4 regions of the Chryseobacterium sp. SG20098 genome follow, and region 3 is predicted to be linked to each of the others. Evidence: riboswitches for the same ligand, from Rfam matches in the RefSeq annotation. Region 3 holds a riboswitch; each other region holds the start of a gene.

Region 1 (3,154 bases), 1.6 Mb from region 3:
GAACGAGGCTGATCATCACGTACAAAAGACCACTGTAAAATCGTAACCGGACCTGTCAACATACCTTTTACCCATTTTTCAGTCTGAGATTGGGCATATTGAGACCAATACACCGTCATCGGAGTCGGGCGGGAAACATCACCGAAAATCACAGGAGGTTTCACACAACGGCTTCCGTAGCTTTGTACCCAACCGTTTTTAGTGAATACAAATCCTTCCAACTGTTCCCCGAAATATTCCACCATGTCGTTTCGTTCAAATTCTCCATGAACCAATACATCAATTCCGATGTCTTCCTGCCAGCGGATTGTTCTCTGCGTTTCCTGTTTCAATAAGGTATCATATTGTTCTGCAGTAAGCTCTCCTTTTTTAAATTTTGCTCTCCAGCTTCTTACTTCTGTGGTTTGAGGGAATGATCCGATTGTAGTGGTTGGAAATAATGGTAGCTGCAATACTTCCTGCTGTTCTTCTTTACGGATTTTGAAAGTATTTATTCTCTGAGCATCTTTTTCAGTAACTGAATTCACTCTCTGTTTTACCTGATCATTATGGATAAGAGAAGAAGTTCTTCTGCTTTCAATGGCTCTTTTATTTTCTTCAAATGCTTCAAGAACCTGTTCATTTTCCGTTCCGGATGCCAGTTGTTTAAGCGTTACGACTTCCTTTACTTTTTGTTTAGCAAAAGCCAGCCAGTTTTTAATTTCAGGATTAAGACTGGTTTCAAAATCAAGGTCACAAGGTGAATGAAGCAATGAACATGATGGTGCAATCAGAATTCTTTCAGATCCTAATTTCTCAACAGCTTTTCTGATGAAAGACAATGATTTTTCGTAATCATTTTTCCAGATATTTCTACCGTCGGTTACTCCTAATGAAAGGCCTAAGCTTTCCGGAATAACATTCAGAATATCATCTAACTGTTCAGGATTTCTCACCAGATCAATATGCAATGTATTCACCGGAAGGGAAACAGCAATTGATGCATTATCTTTTAATCCGTCAAAATAAGTGGCAACGATAAATTTCAGTTTCGGAAAACGTTTTCTGATTTCGGCATACACAGAAAGATACGTTTCTTTGGCTTTTTCTGTTAAATCCAACGCCAGAAAAGGTTCATCAAACTGAATCCATTCCGCACCCTGGTCTTGAAGTTTGGTTAAAATCTCTGTATAGACTGGAAGAAGATTTCCAGCCAGATCCAATTTATCGAAGCCTTCTTCTTTTTCTTTTCCTAATAACAGATAAGAAACCAGTCCGATAATCACCGGTTTTGCATTGATTCCCGCTTGTTTTGCTCCGGCAAATTCATTGAAAATCTTATCTGAGCTCAGTTTAAACTGTTGATTTTTATAAAATTCCGGAACGATATAGTGATAGTTGGTATCGAACCACTTGGTCATTTCCATGGCAGTGATATCCAATCCGTCTTTCTGATATCCTCTTGCCATTGCAAAATAAAGATCCAATTCAGTATTATTCTTTTTAAGCACCACTTCATGGTAACGTGTTGGAATGGCTCCTACTACAAGGCTCATATCCAACACCTGATCATAGTATGAAAAATCATTACACGGGATAAGGTCTATCCCTGCTTCTTTCTGGATATTCCAGTTTTGGTTACAGATAGTTCTTCCGGTATTCAGAAGTTCTTCCAAAAGGATTTTACCTGACCAATACTGTTCGCAGGCTTTTTTGAGTTCTCTTTTGCTACCAATACGCGGATAGCCAAGGATGTGAGTTTGCATTTTTTAAAACTTTTTAATTAAACTTATTGGGAAAGTTCTTTAAAAGGCTTCGTAATGTTTTATCGGAAGAAGTTTCAGGAAAGTCATGACATAGCAGACAGCGTAATTTCCTTTACAAAAGAAAATACCCGAATCCGATATATTATCTGTATGACCCCAAAGCTTCAGACCGCGAAAGCATTGTCAATTCAGTAAAGGCAGGTCTCCTGACTTGTAACAGTTTCCGTCATCCTTCCCGCTTTTGGCAGTGGATCTGCAAGGACAGAAACCTTTGGTGTGTTACTTACAGTTGCGCGACAGCTCGTGATTTGCACACGATTCCCTATTAATCTACGTTAAGTAAAACCTTTTCTGTTTGATGAAGTATCTGTAAAGAACTGTACTTTTACCTTTAACTATGGTCATCAGTAAAAGTTTTTAATTTTGTGTAAAATTAGCAATACAGAATAAAAATACAATTATTATCAAATAATTAAGCAAATTAAACTTTTAAAAACAAAAATAAAAGCATAAAATTCTGTACATTTGAATGTTTTAATCATTTAAAAGAATAATATTCTGTGGAACAATTCGATGATAAGGACTTACAGCTGCTAAGGCTGCTCCAGAAAAATGCTAAACTCACCGTTAAGGAACTTGCGAAAGAGGTAAATCTTTCTACCTCACCTGTTTTTGAAAGGGTAAAAAGGCTTGAACAGGAAGGTTTTGTTAAAAGATATGCGGCCGTTCTTGATGCCGAAAAACTGAATCGCGGATTTACGGTTTTCTGCCAGATCAAGCTCAAAATTCACGACAGATCGATAGGTTATGATTTTGTAAAGGAGATTTTAGAAATCGAAGAAGTTGCCGAATGTTACAATATTTCCGGGGATTTTGATTTCCTTCTGAAAGTTCAGGTACGGGATATGAAGCATTATCAGGATTTTGTATTCAATAAGCTTGGATCTGTGGATTCCATAGGGAGTACCCACAGTACGTTTGTGATGGCTGAGGTAAAAAATAACCATGGACTGACTATTTAATGGAATAAAACCGGAAAACCTATTTATTCTTCAATCCATTTTCTGAACGAGGAAGTATTGCTTTGGCTTGTGACAAGATGATCTTTCTGCCCTTTTATCTGAACGGAAAGTGTATTTTTATTGTATCGCTCTATTCTTTCAATATGATGTTTCTGAACAAGCTCACTACGGTTGATCCTGAAAAAATCAGAAGGATTTAACTGCATTTCAATTTCTTTTAAAGTAGATTCATTCAACAGATGTTTTTTTCCTGCTGTATCAAAAGCAAAAACAACTCCTTCTTCTGCTCCAAAGAAAGAGATCTCTTCCGTATTGATAAAATAAAGCCCCTGATGTGAACTGACAGTGAATCTTTTCTTATAATTTTTCTGTGTATTGTTGTTGTTC
Region 2 (3,154 bases), 1.8 Mb from region 3:
CAGTCTCTGACAATGGAGTGGTAAGCATGCATACAAGCGCAGGAGGAATATATAAATGGAATGCAGCAGGAGGACTTGTACAGATAGGTTCTATATCAAACGGTTATCCGGCAGCGGGTAGAACTGTTGTTTCGAATGACGGAACCAAAATTTCGTCCTCTATAACAAATGCAGCAACGGGATTTAATGAGATATCAACCTATGATGTAGCTACTTCGACCTGGGTAAACAGAGGCGGGCTTGTTCCTACAGGATGGGACGGTAGTGTAAGTTCAACCTGGGGGATGACTACCAATGGAAGCACGATTGTAGGTTTAGGTTTTCTTACTGCTGCAAACGCACATGCTGTGAAATGGGATGAAGCAAACGGAATGGTAGATCTGGGAAGTATCGTTGCAGGACGCAGCTCCAGAGCAAACGCAATCAATGCGGCAGGAACAGTAATTGTAGGTTGGCAGGATGAGCCAACCGGAACAAGAAGTGGGGCTAAATGGCAGGATGGAGTAGAAACTTTTATTACTGATAATAATGGAAATAATGTAGGGGAAGCAGGAGGAATTTCTGCAGATGGAAATACAATCATAGGCTCAGCAAATCCTAATCCCTATGTCTGGAATGCTGTGAGCGGACTTACTTATATAACGCATCCTAATGCTTCTTTCAGCTTCAAAGGAGGTGCCACCGGGATTTCTGCTGATGGGAAAAAAGTAATTGGATATTATAGAGCATTTGGAGCACCTCCTATGTCAGGGGAAGGTTTTATCTGGACTTCTGCTACCGGAAGGATCAATCTGAATGATTATGCAGCCTCTTTGGGAATTGCAACGAATGGAGTAACCATGGGGCTTCCTTTGGCCATTTCACAGGACGGAAAGAAAATTGCCGGATCAGGGACGAATGCTTCAGGGCAGATGATCGCTTTTTATCTGGATACTTCTCAATTTTTATCGGTGCATGATGCAGTGAAAGAGAAAAATAATATGGGTGTCTATCCTAATCCTGTGACTGATATTCTATATTTTAAAGGAACAGGAAAAATAGAGAAAGCCGAAATTTATAATATGGTGGGACAAAAGGTAAAATCATTTGATTCGGTAGAAGGGCAGATTGATGTTTCATCCCTGTCAAAAGGAGATTATATTTTGCAATACTCTATGAAGGGAGGAAAACAAGAGACTTATAAATTCATTAAAAAATAACATATATAAATAGTAAAGTAGTGGGATGAATGGCTGTTTTCAATATTGAAAGCGGCCGTTCTTTTTTGTGTATATAGCAAAAGGATAGCATGTTGTGTATAGAAAAGTCTGGTTTTTGGTGAATACATATAAAAAACTATCTTTGCAAAAATTTTGGTTTCCAGTATTTTGGAATGAAAAGGGAATCGGGTGTAACTCCCGGACTGTCCCCGCAACTGTAAATCGCAACTCAAGTTTCTGCAAAAAACCACTGTTTAATAACGGGAAGGTGCAGAATGCGAAAGTCAGGAGACCTGCCGGAATTATAATTAAAAAACATATTGCTTTCGGAGGAAAAGTAAAAAAGTATGGATATAAAAAGATCTTTAGTACTGCTTTTTTCATCTTATGGCTGTTTTCTTTTTGCACAAGAGAAAGCCATCGATACTGTTTATGTCTTCGATAATCAGATGATTAGGGTGAAACTTTTTCATCCCGTAAAAATAATTTCGGCAGAAGATGCTGAGAAAAACTCCAGTAATCTTTCTGAACTTCTGAGATTTCAGTCACAGGTTTTTATCAAAGAAAATGGCCGTGGTGCCGTTTCTTCACCTTCTTTCAGGGGAACTACCGCTCAGCAGACTGCTTTTGTGTGGAATGGAATTAATATCAATTCTAATTTTCTGGGACAGGGAGATATTAATAATATTGCTTTGTTCGGCTATGATCAGATTGGTATAAAAGCTGGTGGTGGAAGTGTAGTATATGGGAGTGGTGCCATCGGGGGAAGTATTCACCTGAATAATACCCTGGATTTTAATAAAGGCTTCCATGGTTCTTTATTTTCTGAAGTGGCTTCTTTTAATACCTATAATAACTTTATAAAAGGTTCTTACAGCAATGATAAGTTCAGTTTTAAGGCTTCTGGAAATTATTCTGTAAGTGAAAATGATTATAAGGTAAGTGACCTGAACTATATCAACAGAAACGGAAGTTATTACAATACAACGTTCAATGTAGGAGCATCCTATAAAATCACAAACGATCATAAAATTTCGTGGCAGAGCCAGTTTTTTGATTCTTCACAACGCTTTCCTGTATATGAAGAAACGGGAACAAAAACGAAATATAAAACTCAAAGTGTAAGAAGCCTTCTTTCCTGGGACTGGAACAAAACAAAGTTCAGTAATTCCCTTAAAGCAGCTTATACGGAAGAGAATTTTCAATTTTTTGGTTCGTTAAATCAGCCTAAATCAAGTAGTGGAACCGGGAAAAATTATATCTTTAAAAATGACTTTAATTATTTCCTGAATTCAAAGTGGAATTTTAATATCATAGGAGAGTTTCAGGTTAATAAAGGAGAAGGATATCAAAACGGAATATCCAGCGTCAGCAGAAATATTGGTTCTGTTTCAGGATTGTTAAGATATTTTGCAACAAAAGATCTGCGTTTTGAGGGTGGATTCAAGAAAGATTTTGTGGAAGATGTGAAGTCACCGTTGATGTATTCGTTCTCCGGAAAATGGAGTGCAGCAAAATGGTATGATGTAAGCCTTAATGTATCAAAAAACTTCAGATTTCCATCCTTTAATGATATTTATTATGAACCGGGAGGAAATAAAGACCTGAGACCGGAAACCTCTACCCAGCTCGATATGACGAATGTGTTTAAAGCAGGAGATTTCAGACTTACTTTGTCTCCATACTATATGAACATCACAGATCTTATTGCATGGCTTCCAACGGCTAAAGGATACTGGCAGGCATTCAATGTCAATAAAGTTGAATCCTATGGATTAGAATCCCAGCTGTCCTTTAGCAAACAATGGGGTAATCATAAAATCCGGGCCAATGCAGGATACTATTATGCAAAGTCTATTGATAAAGAAACGAAAATGCAGAGACCTTACGTTCCTATGCACAGAGGAAATGCCAATATAGATTACGAATATGGTTTCTTTAAACTTTTCGCACAG
Region 3 (3,154 bases):
AGATGATCAGAAGTATAAAAAACTGTTCAGAGAAGCTTATGGAGACGAAACCATTACCGGCGAAAGAATTTTAAAAGCATTATCACAGTTTATGGCTTCTTTAATTTCTGCAGATTCAAAATATGACAGATTCAGACAGGGAAAAGAACAGTTGACTTTGGCAGAATCTCAGGGAATGACATTATTCAATCAGAAATGTGCTTCTTGCCACAGCGGCGAATTATTTACCGATGAGAGTTTCAGAAATACAGGACTCTATTACAATACAGAGTTCAAAGATGCCGGACGTTACAGGGTTACTCTTACTCAGGTTGACTGGATGAAATTCCGGGTTCCAAGTCTGAGAAATGTTGAATATACTGCGCCTTATATGCATGACGGAAGGTTTTACACTTTGGAAGCAGTACTCAATTTCTATTCAGATCAGGTGGAAGATAATCCCAATCTTGATCCCCGCCTGAAACAGAACGGTCATGTAGGAATTGCCATGAACAGTCAGGAAAAACAATCGATCATTGCATTCCTGAAAACATTATCGGATAAAAGTTTTATATCCAATCCAAAATTTGCAGAATAATTTATAAAAAACATGAAGAAGATTATATTGATAGTAAGTTTGATCCTGTTGAATCAGTATCAGGCAAAAACCATCAGAGACAGTGCTTATGTTGCTCCCGAAACGCTTAACAGATTCGATTTTGATGATGATTGTGATGCGTGCGGCTGTGCTGCAGGAAATGGATCTTCCGGCTTTGAATCTTTGCTGAATCCACAGTTTATCGGAATCAAATACTTTGCACAGCATTACAAAGCCAAGGAAAACTTATTTGTAAAAGACCTCACGCAGGATCAGTATTTCAATACGTTGCAGCTGTGGGGGAAGATTCCACTGACTAAAAAACTAAGTGTTTATGCAAGTCTGCCCTTCCATTTCCATGAAAAGAAAACGATGCAGGGAGATATCAGAATCAATGGAATAGGAGATCTGAATCTGATGGGGATTTACCAGCTGATGAGCTCTAAAGATAATTTCCATCATCTGAGTGGAGGTTTGGGAGTGAAAATTCCACTCGGGAAGTTTGATGAAAAAGGGGCATCCGGTGTCAACCCAAGCTTTCAGCTGGGAACCGGAAGCTGGGATTATCAGGCCGCTTTGAATTATAAGTTTCAGAAAAATAAAGTAGCTGTACTGGTCAATACAGATTACACCATTAAAACAGAGAACAGGAAAAATTACCGTTTTGGAAACCAATGGAACTATGCAGCAACAGGCTTTTATCAGGTTGCAGGAAATGAAAAGTCCATTTTTTCTGTAAAAACAGGGGTTCAGGGTGAAGTCTACGCTCAGAACAAACAGTTTGATGAGGCACTGCCGAATACTGCTGGTAGTGCTTTGTACGGAAAACTGGGATTTGAAGCCTCTTACAAAAAGCTGAGCCTGGGAAGTGAAATCATGCTTCCCATGTACACGCATCTGGCGGGAGGAGATATTGAAGCTCAATCAAGATTCAGTATTTTTCTGAATATTGGAATTTAAAGCGACACCCCCAATAAATGATGTTAAAGCTCCTTCGGGAGCTTTAATTGTTTATAAATCATGATTTTAGTTGGGGATTAGGAATAATTATTTATCTTTGCCGGAATTTGGTGAGCCGTAAAAAGCTCTTAAAAGGGAATCCGGTGAAAATCCGGGACAGACCCGCTGCTGTAAGCTCCGCACTAAAGTTTTTGAAGAATATATCCACTGTTTTTTAATGGGAAGGATTTCAAAAATGGAGTAAGTCAGAAGACCTGCCAGACAATAATCGTTTGACGCTTTCGTGGAATAAAGCTTAGGACATCAATGATTCTGTGCAGTGACAGCTGTGCTTTGTCGTTGTATTCTTATACCCCATTAGCGTCTTCATTACCCTAAATGAGCTAATGGCAGCAAAACTAATTACTTCTGCAATTCATAAAGCTGTTTTCACAATATTGGTGATTACATCTCAACTTTTATCTTCTCAAACCAAGAAGAAGGACAGTCTTCAGGAAGAGACGATTAAAGGAATTAATCTTTACAAAAAGAATTTTAAAGAAATCCTTCCGGCACAAACGCTGCAGGGAGAACAGCTGGAAAGACTAAACAGTCATTCCGTTGCAGATGCACTGCGGTATTTTTCAGGCGTTCAGATTAAAGATTACGGAGGATTGGGTGGTTTGAAAACCATCAACATCCGAAGCATGGGAAGCCAGCATGTAGGGGTTTTTTATGATGGAATTCAATTAGGAAATGCTCAAAACGGACTGGTGGATCTGGGAAGGTACTCTTTGGATGATCTGGAAGAAATATCGTTGTATAACGGACAGAAAAGTGAAATTTTTCAGCCAGCAAAGGACTTTGGCTCTTCTGGGTCTATCTATTTACAGCCTAAAACACCCGTATTTAAAGGAAATAGAAAAACCAATTTGGTGATAAGAGCAAAAAGTGCATCTATTGATCTCTTTAATCCTTCATTCCGATTGGAACAGAAAATTTCAGACAGGGTTTCTGCCAGCTTCAGTGGCGAATTTATGCAGAGTGATGGAATTTACAGATTTCGTTATGCCAAGAAATATCCTGATGGACAACAGGCCTATGATACCATTGCAAAAAGACAGGACTCAGATATCAAAGCAAAACGTTTTGAAACTTCTCTCAACGGAACTTTAAATAACGGAAGCTGGAATATCCGTGGCTACGGTTATATTTCAAACCGCGGAATGCCGGCACCTATTGTTAACGGGCGCTTTGAAGGAAGAGGAGCGAGGCTTTCCGATGAGAATTATTTTGTACAGGCTAATCTGAGAAAAAAACTGTTCCCGAAATTTGAAACACAGCTTAAAGCAAAATTTGCTTACGATTATACCCATTTCATGGACACAGTTCGTTCGCAGTCTATTATTTATACCGATAATACATACATCCAAAGGGAACTTTATCTTTCCTCTTCCAATATTTACTCAATCACTCCCAATTGGGATGTCAGCCTGAGTGGAGATTTTCAGTATAATAACCTGGATGCCAATCTGGATAATTTTTCTTATCCTACACGTTACACTACATTGGTAGCATTGGCAACAACCTATCAGTGGAACAGATTCAAAATTTTGGGAAGCCTTTTAGGAACCTTTA
Region 4 (3,154 bases), 2.0 Mb from region 3:
TGAATAAAATCCAGCCATACTGTTATGTACATAAAATCCCAGTACAAAATTTTTATAAGAAGTATCCAGGCTGAATTTCACTTCTTTCCCGTCTTTAGACCAGACCGGATTTTTAACGATAATGATGGTATTGCGGGTTTCTTTTCCATCAATGTATTCATATAATTTGAGCTGAAGAGTCTTTGTTTTTTTCATAGGCTCTGTGAATTGTACCACGATATTATTGAGATCAGTTTTCTCAAAGTCTTTATTATTGGAATTGACAACGGAAGGCTGGGAAATTTTGTTTCCTGTTTTCTTCGTCCACTTTAATAATGGAATATATAATTTTTCCAGATTCTTTTCCTTTTTATAAAGCTCTATAAGCTTCTCCGAGAATAAATTCTGAGCAATAAAACCGCGTCGGATATTCACTTTATGATAAATCGCTGAAAGACTGTCTGTTTTTTCTTCTGGAAATTTTTCGTTGATGAACAAATCGTAAACAGCCCATGTCATATATTCATTGAATGAATTTATTCCCGGGTATCCTGATTTTTTATCCCAATTCGTAAGGTTGAAGCTTTCCGTTATCTCCTTTGAGTACTGATCTGAAATAGGATTTACATACCCATGATCGATTTCTGAAAATACGGTGTGATTATCAAGAATCCTTCTTGCGAGATTACCTTTTAAATTTCCAAGGATAAGATCTTCTCCGATATTTGGAAAGTCTACAGTTAAGGAGCTATTGATATCCCTGTGGCAATTCTGTCCGCCTACCAAAGGAGATATGGCAATAATGTATTTCTTATCTGTTTCATTGGCTGGTCTTTTTGCTATTTTATCCAAAAAAGTATAAGTATCATTGATGTAATAATACTCTTTGTAATTGGCAATTAAAGTATTGTAAAACGACTGATGATTTTTATAAAAGGTTCTGTAATTTGATTTCTTTACAAAATCATTGATGAGCTCCAGATTTTCATCTACTTCTTTAGGACCAAAGGAATTGAAAGGAAAATCTCTTTTAAGTAAGCCTTTTTCATCAAAAGAAAATGCATAGAAATCAGTTCGGAAGCCTAAGAATTTTTTCCAATCTTTTCTTGAATAATTTACTTTTTTTAGTAAAGGATGATCTTTTACAGGCTCAAAATACGTGATGATTTCATCATAATACGGTGGGATTTTCTGTACGTCATAAGGATCTGTTCTGCCATATTCAGTGAGGGCCAGAATAATATTTCCTAATTCGTAACTTTCTGAAAGTTCAATTTTAACGTCTTTTTGTGCTCTTAATGTAATGGATAGGATAAGGGTAATGATTACAATAATCTTTTTCATGAAATATCGGTTCTTCTATAGTTTTTAGTGACAGCAATGTAAAAATAATTTTTTTGCCATGCTAAAAGTAAATATAAAAACAAATGAACTCCAATTATTCTTTGGTTGAGATATACTATGTTGTGTTGAATGGAAAAGTTTCGGGCGGCCAGAGGCCGCCCGAAACTTTATTGTTTATAGTATTTGGATTGGTTTCTTGAATTCGTCAATCGCTACAAAAGTAAAATCACCAATAATTGCTTTTTCTCTTTCATAGGAATACATCTGCTCGGTGTAAATTTCAACGTTTACTTTCATACTGGTTTTTCCCACGTATGAAACTTTCCCGATCAGCTCAACGATGGTTCCGGCAGGAATAGGTTTTTTAAAATCGATCTTGTCACTGCTTACCGTTACCACTCTTTTTCTGGCAAAACGGGTTGCTGTGATAAAAGCTACCTCATCCATCAGCTGCATCGCTGTACCTCCAAAAAGGGTATCATAGTGATTGGTTGTGTTAGGGAAAACCGCTTTAAAGATTCTGGTTTCGGATGCTTCAATTCTTTCTTCTGTAGTCATATATCATTATTAATTAAAGCGATAGGAAATGATTGGAAACAACAGAATAATAACAGGAACTTATAGAATTCCTGAAACAATCCATCAGATCAATACAACTTCAAATCGCGAAAGTTACATGTTTAAGAAAAAGGCAGGTCTCCTGACTTGTAACATCATTTATCTCCTTCCCATGCCTCGCACAGTGGATCTTTGATAAAGACTTCAGTTACTTACAGTTGCGCGACAGTCCGTGATTTTCACACGGTTCCCTTTTAATCTGCAGTGATGCAGAACCAATTTCTGTGATGAATAAGCGTAAAAACTTTTCGAATGCAAAAATAATGAATTTATTCCGGATTATGGTAAATAATCTGGCTGATTACTCTTCCTTTCTTAATCGTCCAGAGAGTAGTGTATCTGTTTTCCCCTGAACCGTTTATCATATAAAGAAAAATATTATCGTTGTCAAGTGAGGTTACTCCAACGTTTTCAAAATCCATGGTAGGCTGGAACATATTTTTGATGGCTTCTCTTACAAAAACAGATCCTCTTCCGGGCTGCTGTACTCTGATGGATTTGATTTCGGTCATACCTTCCGGAAGGTCATTTCCAATTCCCCATGGTTTTACTTTATCAATCGTAAGAATTTTTCCTTCGGCATCTTTTTCCTTTTTACGGTATCCTGCATTGGAAGGATAAATATCAATCACCACTTTGCTTCTTTGGGCAGTAGGAATCTTAGGATCAGAATTGTCAGTAAAAATAAGAGATCTTCCGTTTTTAGATTTAGATGGAGTGTAGGCAGGAAGCTGGTCTACATAAGCAATACGCCCTTTATTTACCATTCCTTCTTTATCCAGAGTTTCATACCGTACAAAAGGTTTGTCGTCATCCTGTTTCTCCGGATATTTGATCCAGATCCATTCTGTTTCTCCGGGAGCAGGTTTTACATAAACAAATACATCTCCTTTACGCATACGGATCTTGTCTACAATTTTTCGGTAATCGTCTTTATGTACACGTACGTTGGCATATCCTTCTTCAGCTTTTACAACTCCAAAAGGAACTTTAGTCTGCCCTTTTACAAAAGCAATAGATAAAATACTGAAAGCGGATAAATAGAATGCTTTATTTATGAAAGTCATCATGAAAATTTTTTGATCCCTCAAATATATAAATTAAATGCTTTTCGGAAGATAATTATACCGCTGCAGTTCTTTTAAATCTTCTATTTGTTTTAGATAGCCTTCACGCAGAAGAAATATTTGGTGTGAAATATCAAGAACTTCCT

Evidence for each region. Region 3 has a riboswitch for cobalamin ahead of RHP76_RS17105 (TonB-dependent receptor plug domain-containing protein). Riboswitches for the same ligand answer to the same signal wherever they lie in the genome.
Region 1: it holds a riboswitch for cobalamin, as region 3 does, so the genes downstream of both, metE (5-methyltetrahydropteroyltriglutamate--homocysteine S-methyltransferase) here and RHP76_RS17105 (TonB-dependent receptor plug domain-containing protein) in region 3, are expected to answer to the same signal.
Region 2: it holds a riboswitch for cobalamin, as region 3 does, so the genes downstream of both, RHP76_RS08875 (TonB-dependent receptor plug domain-containing protein) here and RHP76_RS17105 (TonB-dependent receptor plug domain-containing protein) in region 3, are expected to answer to the same signal.
Region 4: it holds a riboswitch for cobalamin, as region 3 does, so the genes downstream of both, RHP76_RS08180 (acyl-CoA thioesterase) here and RHP76_RS17105 (TonB-dependent receptor plug domain-containing protein) in region 3, are expected to answer to the same signal.

The regions. Positions count from the first base shown of each region.
Region 1 covers NZ_CP134622.1:257,922-261,075, reverse strand. The annotation lists partial or broken gene metE (5-methyltetrahydropteroyltriglutamate--homocysteine S-methyltransferase) at 1-1,745, opposite strand, end outside; cobalamin riboswitch at 1,924-2,110, opposite strand; gene RHP76_RS01175 (Lrp/AsnC family transcriptional regulator) at 2,306-2,767, shown strand; gene RHP76_RS01170 (LytR/AlgR family response regulator transcription factor) at 2,791-3,154, opposite strand, start outside.
Region 2 covers NZ_CP134622.1:1,948,283-1,951,436, reverse strand. The annotation lists gene RHP76_RS08880 (T9SS type A sorting domain-containing protein) at 1-1,199, shown strand, start outside; cobalamin riboswitch at 1,337-1,515, shown strand; gene RHP76_RS08875 (TonB-dependent receptor plug domain-containing protein) at 1,547-3,154, shown strand, end outside.
Region 3 covers NZ_CP134622.1:3,740,537-3,743,690, forward strand. The annotation lists gene RHP76_RS17095 (cytochrome-c peroxidase) at 1-577, shown strand, start outside; gene RHP76_RS17100 (transporter) at 590-1,537, shown strand; cobalamin riboswitch at 1,629-1,814, shown strand; gene RHP76_RS17105 (TonB-dependent receptor plug domain-containing protein) at 1,924-3,154, shown strand, end outside.
Region 4 covers NZ_CP134622.1:1,790,220-1,793,373, reverse strand. The annotation lists gene RHP76_RS08185 (DUF4932 domain-containing protein) at 1-1,323, opposite strand, end outside; gene RHP76_RS08180 (acyl-CoA thioesterase) at 1,498-1,881, opposite strand; cobalamin riboswitch at 1,996-2,176, opposite strand; gene RHP76_RS08175 (hypothetical protein) at 2,211-3,011, opposite strand; gene RHP76_RS08170 (ATP-binding cassette domain-containing protein) at 3,042-3,154, opposite strand, start outside.